2 regions of the Enterobacter sp. UPMP2061 genome follow, and region 1 is predicted to be linked to the other one. Evidence: predicted binding sites of a transcription regulator. Region 1 holds the regulator's gene; the other holds the start of a gene.
The links. Region 1 encodes PhoB, which activates phosphate uptake and scavenging genes when phosphate is short. Its sites were predicted from a motif close to CTGTCATAAAACTGNCNNAT; they were not measured.
Positions count from the first base shown of each region.

Region 2: a site for PhoB is predicted at 1,971-1,990, ahead of ACWKXX_RS22360 (esterase-like activity of phytase family protein). Genes of this name have one in related genera too.

Region 1 is NZ_JBSKJP010000001.1:87,948-93,130, forward strand. Features, by position in the region: gene sbcC (exonuclease subunit SbcC) at 1-880, opposite strand, end outside; gene sbcD (exonuclease subunit SbcD) at 877-2,082, opposite strand; gene phoB (phosphate response regulator transcription factor PhoB) at 2,270-2,959, shown strand; gene phoR (phosphate regulon sensor histidine kinase PhoR) at 2,981-4,276, shown strand; gene brnQ (branched-chain amino acid transporter carrier protein BrnQ) at 4,686-5,183, shown strand, end outside.
Region 2 is NZ_JBSKJP010000022.1:6,733-11,915, reverse strand. Features, by position in the region: gene yjiA (GTPase) at 1-511, shown strand, start outside; gene ACWKXX_RS22360 (esterase-like activity of phytase family protein) at 567-1,925, opposite strand; gene ACWKXX_RS22355 (YfaZ family outer membrane protein) at 2,337-2,882, shown strand; gene ACWKXX_RS22350 (NAD-dependent succinate-semialdehyde dehydrogenase) at 3,060-4,430, opposite strand; gene ACWKXX_RS22345 (AraC family transcriptional regulator) at 4,584-5,183, shown strand, end outside.

The DNA of each region.
Region 1 (5,183 bases):
GACGTAGCTGGGCGGCGGGCTGCGCCAGCTTGAGCTTCGCCAGTTGGGGCGCGGCGTCCGTCAGAGCCTGTTGCGCCTGCTGCTGCGAAGCGGCTGCACGCTGCTGCTCACGTATCAGTTCGTCGTTACGCGTAAGCCACTGAAAATCTTTCTGTTGGCTTTGCTGCTGTGCCAGCAGGACTTTTTCTTCGTCAGTAAGTGCCTGCAAACTTTGCTGCAAGTGCTGCTGCTGTTCCTCGCTCAGCAGCACAACCCCTGCGGCCTGCGCTTCGCACATCTCCAGCGCGTTACGTGCCGCTTTGTGTTTTTCAAAAACCATGGCGGAAATCTGGCCGTAAATTTCCGTGCCGGTCAGTTCTTCCAACAGCTCTGCGCGATCGCTCGGTTTAGCATTCAGGAAGGCGGCAAACTGCCCCTGAGAGAGCAACATCGAGCGGGTAAAGCGACCATAGTCCAGCCCGGTAAGCGCGGCGGTTTGTTCCAGCTTATCCGTGACTTTGTCGGCCAGAATTTTGCCGTCTTCGCAGCGGGCCAGCTCAACGCGCGGTGCCTGTAAGTTCCCGTCCGGCTGGTTGCGGGCGCGGTTCTGGCTCCAGAAAGCGCGATAAGCAACGCCTTTGACCTCAAATTCTACTTCCGCCAGGCATTCGGCGGTATCGCGCGTCATCAGGTCGTTTTGCGCCTGAGAGACCTTATTAAGACGCGGCGTTTCGTGGTAAAGCGCCAGGCAGATGGCATCCAGCAGCGTGGTTTTACCCGCGCCGGTTGCGCCGGTGATGGCAAACAGCCCGTTGCTGGCGAACGGCTCCGCGGTGAAATCAATTTTCCACTCACCCTTTAGCGAATTCAGATTTTTCAGACGCAGGCTCAGAATTTTCATGCGTTTTCGTCCTCGTCATGGAGGGAATGCAGGGTCTGGGCAAACAGCTCGTTAAGCCTGGTGCGTCTGGCCTCGTCCACCTCTTCATGCGCAAGCCGCCGCGCGAACACCTCTTCAAGCCGAAGTTCGCTAAGCGTTTCACGCTGGGCGTTGAGCAGTATTTTCTCGCGCTGCTCGCGGCTGCGGCGTACCAGCAGCACCTCCACGGGAAGGTCTTCCGTCAGCGTCTGTATTTTACGCTGCATATCGTACAGGTAGTCGTCGGTGGTGATTTCGATATCGAGCCAGACGGGGGGATTAAGCGCTGCGCCGCGCCACTGCTCAAGCTGAGCGGTAATGGCGGCCAGATCGCCTTTCAGCACCGCCAGCGGCTGGGTGACCGGCACCTCAAGCGTCTCAACGGCGCTGAGTTTGCCTCCGGTGAAGCTCACCAGATGCACGGATTTGGCTTTGCCCGTTTCGTCAAAACTGAGCGAAATGGGCGAGCCGCAGTAGCGGATATGCTCGCAGCCGCCGATGATCTGCGCCCGGTGAATATGCCCGAGGGCAATGTAGTCGGCGGGGGGGAAGTTTTGCGCCGGAAACGCGTCCAGCGTACCGATATAGATCTCGCGCACCGCATCACTCTTACTGGCTCCGACGGTGGTGAGGTGTCCGGTGGCAATGATCGGAATGGCCTGATCGCCGCGCAGGGCGCAGGCTTCCGTATGTTGCTGGTGATAATAGCGGGTGATGGCCTGCAACAGATGCTGCTGTTTTTCGCTGCCGGACAGACCTGCCTGGCTTTGCACGATATCGCGCGGGCGTAAAAACGGAATTGGGCACAGCACTGCGCCCGGCGTGCCGTCGCGTTTTTTCAGGATCTGCGGCGCGTGTCCGGCGCTGGCCACCACGGTGGTATTGAGGAACGCCAGAATATCGCGGGATTCATTCAGCGTCGCCACCGAGTCATGGTTTCCGGCGACAATCACCAGGTGACAACCGGTTTGCTGGAGGTTGACCACAAAACGGTTGTACAGCTCACGCGCATAGCTCGGCGGCGATCCGGTATCAAAAATGTCGCCCGCCACAATAATCGCGTCCACCTCGTGAGCCTGAGCCGTCTCCAGCAGCCAGTTCAGGAACGCTTCATGTTCCGCGGCGCGGCTTTTGCTGTAAAAATTTTGACCCAGGTGCCAGTCTGAGGTGTGAAGTATGCGCATAAAAGATCCGTGGCAATAATAAGAAAGCAGGATTATAAACGTTCGGGGAACGGAAAATAACCGCTGTAATAAAACAACAGTTTGCTATTTATAGTGGTAATGTTTTTCATAAATCTGTCATAAATCTGACGCATAATGACGCCGCATTACAGACTTGTAACTTAAATACGATAAGACAGGGCAAAGTATGGCGAGACGTATTCTGGTCGTAGAAGATGAAGCTCCGATCCGTGAAATGGTGTGCTTCGTGCTTGAACAAAATGGCTTCCAGCCGGTTGAAGCGGAAGATTATGACAGCGCGGTGAACCAGCTGAATGAACCCTGGCCCGATCTGATCCTGCTGGACTGGATGCTGCCTGGCGGTTCCGGATTGCAGTTTATCAAGCATATCAAACGCGAGGCGATGACCCGCGATATCCCGGTGGTAATGCTGACGGCGCGCGGCGAGGAAGAGGATCGCGTGCGCGGTCTGGAAACCGGCGCGGACGATTACATCACTAAACCGTTCTCCCCGAAAGAGCTGGTGGCGCGTATTAAAGCCGTGATGCGCCGTATTTCACCGATGGCGGTGGAAGAGGTGATTGAGATGCAGGGGCTGAGCCTGGATCCTACCTCACACCGGGTCATGACCGGTGAAAATCCCCTCGATATGGGACCGACCGAATTTAAGCTCCTGCACTTCTTTATGACCCACCCGGAGCGCGTTTACAGCCGCGAACAGTTGCTGAATAACGTCTGGGGAACTAACGTCTATGTCGAAGACCGAACGGTTGACGTCCATATTCGCCGCCTGCGTAAAGCACTGGAACTGAGCGGCCACGATCGCATGGTACAGACGGTCCGCGGCACGGGTTATCGTTTCTCGACCCGTTTCTGAACAATGACAGGAGTGTGACGCGTGCTGGAACGTCTGTCATGGAAAAGGCTCGTCTTTGAACTGATCTTATGCTGTATTCCGGCCCTCATTCTGGGGGCTATCTTTGGCTATCTGCCGTGGTTTTTACTGGTGGCCGTGACGGGATTGCTCGTCTGGCATTTCTGGAATTTACTGCGTCTCTCCTGGTGGCTGTGGGTCGACAGAAGTATGACACCCCCGCCGGGAAGCGGGAGCTGGGAACCGCTACTCTACGGTCTGCACCAGATGCAGATGCGTAACAAAAAGCGCCGTCGTGAGCTGGGAAGCCTGATCAAACGCTTTCGTAGCGGTGCGGAGTCGCTGCCGGACGCGGTGATCCTGACGACAGAAGAAGGGACAATCTTCTGGTGTAATGGCCTCGCGCAACAGCTGCTGGGCCTGCGCTGGCCGGATGATAATGGTCAGAACATCCTGAACCTTCTGCGTTATCCCGAGTTCACGCTGTATCTGAAAAAGCGGGATTTTTCGCGCCCGCATAATCTGAAGCTCAATAACGGTCGCCATCTGGAAATCCGCGTGATGCCCTACAGCGATCGGCAGTGGCTGATGGTGGCGCGGGACGTCACCCAGATGCACCAGCTTGAGGGCGCGAGACGTAACTTCTTTGCCAACGTCAGCCACGAGCTGCGTACGCCGTTGACGGTGCTTCAGGGCTACCTGGAGATGATGCAGGAGCAAACGCTTGAGGGGCCGCCGCGTGAGAAAGCGCTGCATACCATGCGGGAGCAGACGTTCCGCATGGAAGGGCTGGTCAAACAGCTGCTGACGCTTTCAAAGATTGAGGCTGCCCCGTCGCTGGCGCTAAACGACATCATTGATGTACCGATGATGTTGCGGGTGGTGGAGCGCGAAGCCCAAACGCTGAGTCATAATCAGCACACCCTGAGTTTTGACGTTGATAACACGCTGAAAGTGCTCGGCAGTGAAGATGAGCTGCGAAGCGCTATCTCAAACCTGGTCTATAACGCCGTGAATCATACCCCGAAAGGGACGCATATCGCGGTGCGCTGGCAGCATACCCCGGCGGGCGCTGAGTTTAGCGTCGAGGACAACGGGCCGGGGATTGGGCCCGAGCACCTCCCGCGTCTCACCGAACGATTCTACCGGGTGGATAAGGCGCGCTCGCGGCAGACCGGCGGGAGCGGACTGGGACTGGCAATTGTGAAGCATGCCGTCAGCCACCACGAAAGCCGGCTCAATATCGAAAGCACCCTGGGTAAGGGCACGCGCTTTAGCTTCGTGATTCCGGAACGATTAATTGCCAAAAAAAGCGCCTGACGGCAGATGTGTCAGGCTACCTTTCCACGGGCCAGCGATTGCTGGCCCGTTTGCTTTGCAGTCAAGCGAAACGCGGATGAATATTATACGGCTGGTGCTTTTTTGTTCGCATGATTAGCCATGAGTTTTTCTTATACATGGCATATTATGTTGGTCTGCATTTTCATGCTGGCATATTGTTCTGGTTTTACGATCCCTTCTTGCCTTTAAACGTTATAAGCGTTTAAATTGCCCCCCATATACTGTCAGACCGACTGTATTTGCGTGGTAAATCGAAAAACTATTCTTCGCCACGCCAGGACGGGAGCATATCCCGCTGAAATTGAGCAAATTTTCCGCTGTATCGTCCCGTCAGGGATGGCGAAAATCTCAACGTATTCAACACCACATCCACAGGCAGTAAGGTTTTATGACCCATCACTTGAAATCGCGTGACATTATCGCGCTGGGCTTTATGACATTTGCGCTGTTCGTTGGCGCAGGTAACATCATTTTTCCTCCAATGGTTGGCTTACAGGCGGGTGAACACGTCTGGACGGCTGCGTTTGGCTTCCTGCTTACTGCCGTGGGCCTGCCGGTACTGACCGTTATCGCGCTGGCGAAAGTCGGTGGCGGTGTGGACAGCCTCAGCACCCCGATTGGCAAAGTGGCTGGCGTTCTGCTGGCAACCGTCTGCTATCTGGCCGTTGGCCCGCTGTTCGCGACCCCGCGTACGGCGACCGTCTCCTTTGAAGTGGGTATCGCTCCGCTGACCGGTGACGGCGCGATGCCGCTGTTTATTTACAGCCTCATTTACTTCGCCATCGTGATTCTGGTTTCTCTCTATCCGGGCAAACTGCTGGATACCGTGGGTAACTTCCTGGCACCGCTGAAAATTGTGGCGCTGATCGTGCTGGCGGTTGCGGCT
Region 2 (5,183 bases), on a different contig from region 1:
GGTTGGCTACGCCGACCGCATCCTGCTGACCAAAACCGACGTGGCGGGTGAAAGCGAAAAACTGCGCGAGCGCCTGATGCGCATCAACTCGCGTGCGCCCATTTACACGGTGACGCACGGCGATATCGATCTCGCTCAGCTGTTCAACACCAACGGCTTTATGCTGGAAGAGAACGTCACCGCGAAACCGCGCTTCCACTTTATGTCCGACAAGCAAAACGACGTGACGTCGATTGTGGTGGAGCTGGACTACCCGGTGGACATCAGCGAGGTCTCCCGCGTGATGGAGAACCTGCTGCTGTCATTTGCCGACAAGCTGCTGCGCTATAAAGGGATGCTGTGGATCGACGGCGAGCCGAACCGCCTGCTGTTCCAGGGCGTGCAGCGCCTGTACAGCGCCGACTGGGATCGCCCGTGGGACGATGAAGCGCCGCACAGCGTGATGGTGTTTATTGGAATACAGCTGCCGGAAGAAGAAATTCGGGCAGCGTTTGCGGGGCTGAAGAAATAACCGCACCGATTATCCCCTCTCCCCCGCGGGGAGAGGGTTAGGGTGAGGGGGAAACTTATTTCAACGCCTCAGGCAGCGTTACAATCCACAGTTCGCTGTCGGACTCCGGTTTCTTCAGCGGCTTCACGCTGAGGGTGGTTTCAACCGGTTTGTCATCCAGCGTCAGCGCCCCCTGCGCGTTCACCCGATAATCCTTGAGCTTCTTGCCCTCGACTGGCTTCTGCATCGCCACCTTCACGCCAAAGTCATTATCGTTCGCCACTGCCAGCGTTTTGCTGTCAATCAGCGCCAGCCCTTCGGCCTTTTCCTGCTGCCAGCCCAGCGCACGCAGATCGACCACCTGCGTTTTTTCCGCAAGCGTGATGCCGCGCTGCGCCAGCGTTTTCTCATCATCAAACTCCGGGTATTCGCCCGGCTTGTCGAAGTCCGCCAGATCGCTCGCCTTGCTCAGATCAACCCTGTAGATGAGGTTACGCATTGCGTCATTTTTATCCTCGCCCTGTTCAATCAGCAGGATGGTGTGGTTATCCAGCGCCACTATGTCACCGATTTTGGCGTCGCTGTTTTTGCTGTAGGCCGCGCTGTCGATGGGGTAGCCGTACATCGCGGTTTTCCCGGTCGCCGGATCGAAGCTCACCAGACGCGTAAACAGCGCCTGTTTTTTGCTCTTCCCGTCGATATCCAGCGTGCTTTGCACGGCGGCGATAATGCGTCCGTCCGGCATGCGGGTCAGCCCTTCAAAGCCCCGGTTTGCCTGACGCCATTTGATAACGTTTGGCAGACCGCCCGCGATGGATTTCTCCCCTTCCGTCGCCTGCGGACCGTGGATCGCGAGGATTTTCCCTTTACTGTCGACGTTAATCAGGAACGGGCCATACTCATCGCACAGCCAGTAACCGCCCTTCCCGTCCGGCGTGATGCCTTCCGTATCCAGCCCGCGGTTATCGCCTTTCAGCACTTTTAAGGTGTCGCTTAGCGCGACTTCATTGGTAGATCCAATCACGCCGCTTTGCAGCGGCAGGCCGTTGATCTCGCCTTTATCGTCATGCAGCGGTCGCGCGTCCACGGCCTCCGCTTTGCCGTTTAGCACACGGATCGTCATCAGCAGCGGGGCGAAATCCGGGGTAACAAAGATTTTGGCATCGTTTTTCCCCATTTTTGGCGAGTCCGCGTTAGGACCGCGATCGGTCACGGTCGCAAACGTCAGCGCATCGCCCTGCTTGCCCGTGAATAACAAACCCGAACCAATCCCCACCGGGAGCCCGTTCGGGAATGCGCTGGCAAACGCACCGCTGTATTTGACATGCGCGCCTTCGGGAAAGCTGACGACGTAGCGCTCCGCGGTTGGCTGTGCCGCCAGGCCAGAGAAAGAGAGCGCACAACCGATTAGCACAGGAATAATTTTTCTTTTCATATTGTTAGCATCCAGTAAGTGAAGCCAACAACGTAATGAAGAAACGTGTCAGAAAAATGACATGTAATGGCAACGAAGCGGCGCGTACGGACGTATATCAATCACCAGAAATGTAAACCTCTGTCTTTATCTGTGTCAGCTGAAATACTTTTGGAAATTATTAGAAACCCAATTAATTCATGGCGAAGGACTATTTTCGCCTCGTTCATTTTACGTTTAGCCAGGAATGTAAACTGTCCCTAAACGCGAATGTATTGGACATTGACGATTTGCCATATAAACAATTCATCAACATTTACCATTCAAAAACCCAACATAAACAGCATATAAATGCGAGACCTATCACATTTGCAGTCATAAACATCGCTTGTTAAGGTGCCCTCAGATTAATTTAATGACGAGGAAACACTCATGAAAAAACTTAACATCCTGATCCTTTCTGCTCTGACCGCCGTATCGGGCTCCGCACTGGCCATGGGTGGCAGCATTGAGCAGGGTAAAAACTTTACTAACCTCAATCTGGAAATGGGGAAATCCTCATCCGGCCTGTATGCGGAGAGCAACTGGCTGAAAAACACCGATGACGGTACCCAGACCGGCGGCGTTGGGGCAGGCTACAACCTGGAAGTGGGTCCGGTGATGCTGAACGCTGGCGCGAAAGCCATCTACATCGGCCCGAAAAAAGGCGATAACGGCGTAGCATTCCCGATTGGCGGCGGCGTTAACGTTGCGCTTACGGACAGCATTCACGTGTTTGGTGAAGGTTATGTGGCGCCAGACGGCCTGAACAACAGCGTGAAGAACTATGTTGAAGCTAACGGCGGCGTAAGCTGGACGCCAGTCAAACCTGTCACGCTGAAAGTGGGCTATCGCCACGTGAGCGTAGACGGTAAAGACGGTCGTCCAAACCACACGCTGATCGATGGTGCATATGTAGGCGGTGGAGTGTCCTTCTAAGCCTGTTTGCGCGTTTCGCCCGGCGGCGCTACGCTTGCACGGGCCTACAATGAAGGGTGCAATGTATTAAAATTATTGCACATTGTAGGCCGGGTAAGCGCAGCGCCACCCGGCAAGAAAGGCGATGCGACCGTTAATAAAAAAACCTGCCGGATGGCAGGTTTTTTTATTACCGCATTACTTGCGAACGACCACCAGCTTCTGGTTCACAAACTCTTTGATCCCCAGGTCCGACAGCTCGCGTCCGTAACCCGAACGTTTTACGCCGCCGAACGGCAGCTCTGCCGCAGTGTCGGTGAGCCAGTTGATGTACACCATCCCGGTCTCAATGCGCGACGCCATTTTCTTCGCGCGCTCGATGTTCTGGCTGAACACCGCGCCGCCCAGACCGTAGTGGGAATCGTTAGCCAGTGCGACCGCTTCGTCGTCGCTTTTCACCACGTAAACCTGCGCTACCGGACCGAAGAACTCCTCGAAGTACGCCGGGTTATCGCGCGAGATATGTGTCAGGATCGTCGGCTCAAAGAAGCTTCCGTCACGCTGAACCGGCTTGCCGCCATGGTGCAGCTTCGCGCCATTTTTCACCGCCTCGTTAACCTGTTTAGTTAGCGTCTCCAGCGCGTCTTTGGATGACAAAGGCCCCAGCGTGGTGCTTTCGTCCAGCGGATCGCCAATTTTCACCTGCTTAAACGCCTCGGTGAATTTACTCAGGAAGGCGTCTGCAATCTTTTCATGCAGGATAAAGCGCTTCGCCGCGGTACAGACCTGCCCGGCATTGTTCAGCCGCGCGTTAACGCCGATCTTCACGGCTTTATCCAGGTCGGCATCGTCCAGCACCACGAAGACATCGTTCCCGCCCAGTTCCAGGGTCGATTTTTTGAGGTGCTTCGCAGCCTGTGCCGCAACCACGCTACCCGCTTTTTCTGAACCGGTCAGCGCCGCCCCCTGTACGCGATCGTCGGCGATAATGTTCGCCACCTGTTCGGACGAGATAAACAGGTTGGTCCACGCCCCTTCCGGCGCGCCCGCTTCACGTACCAGTTGTGCAAAGGTCTCTGCACAGTGCGGCACGATGCTGGCGTGCTTAGCGATCACCGGGTTGCCCGCTGCCAGGTTTGGCGCCAGAACGCGCATCAGCTGATAGTACGGGAAGTTCCATGGCTCGACGGCCATCAGCACGCCGATGGGGTGATGTTCAACCCATGCTTCCCCGAGTTCAGAGTCATACTTCACCGGGGCCAGGAACTGCTTCGCGTTGTCCGCATAGTAGCGGGCGATTTGCGCGCACAGCTTCACTTCGCCGCGGCTTTGTTCGATGAGCTTACCCATCTCCTGACTGGCGATTTTCGCCAGATCCTCCACGCGTTCGTCGATCAGGTCCGCCAGCTTATGCAGCACCGGCAGGCGCTGGCTTATGTCGCCTTTCGCCCAGTCGGAGTGATAGAGCGCATCGGCTGCCTTCAGCGCCGCTTCAACGTCTGCGTCAGTGTGAGAGGGATATTCTTTGATGAGCTGGTTCGTGGCAGGATTTACTGTCTGGTAAGCCATATCGAATCTCCTTGTTTTACCGCTTAGGGTATTAAGGGTAGTCAATCTGACTGGCTTTGAAGGTAAAGTTGGGTATATACGGAGGGTTCTTAACAAGACGCTGCCAGGCGATGCGCAGACATGGTATAAAAAATGCTCATCAATGGAGTTCCTATGACCGATACCCGCCATATCCGCCAGACCTTTAACCGCGCAGCAGGCCTTGAGCTGCGCAGTACGTGGCAAAGCACCCGGGCATATAAACGTCATTGCCATCCACAGCTCTCCATCGGCGCGATTGTGGAAGGCCAGACCTGCTGCGTAAGTCATGGCAATGCGTACGTTCTTGATCCCGGTGATCTTATCGTGATCCCGGCTTATGCCCCGCACAGCTGCAACCCCGTTGTCGGGAAGCCGCGCAGTTACCATATGCTCTATATCGACACCGATCTTCCCCTGGCGCTACAGGTTATTCGCGATCCCACGCTCTTTAAGCACTTTCTTGCCGTTGTCGGGACGATGTCCTCCGCATCCGTGGAGACCCTGCTTTCTGCCCTTCCCCGTTGCGCGGGTGAGATGAATGCACCTCGCTCAACCAGCCAGCAGGTTCAGCAGGCGTTACTCTCCGACCTTGCCGCACCGCCTTCCCTTGACGAACTCGCCCAACGATTCTCACTGCGCAAGGAGACGCTGATCCGCACTTTCAGGCAGGATACCGGCCTGACGCCGGGCAGTTTCCTCAACATTTCGCGCGTGGAGTACGCCAAAGCGCGG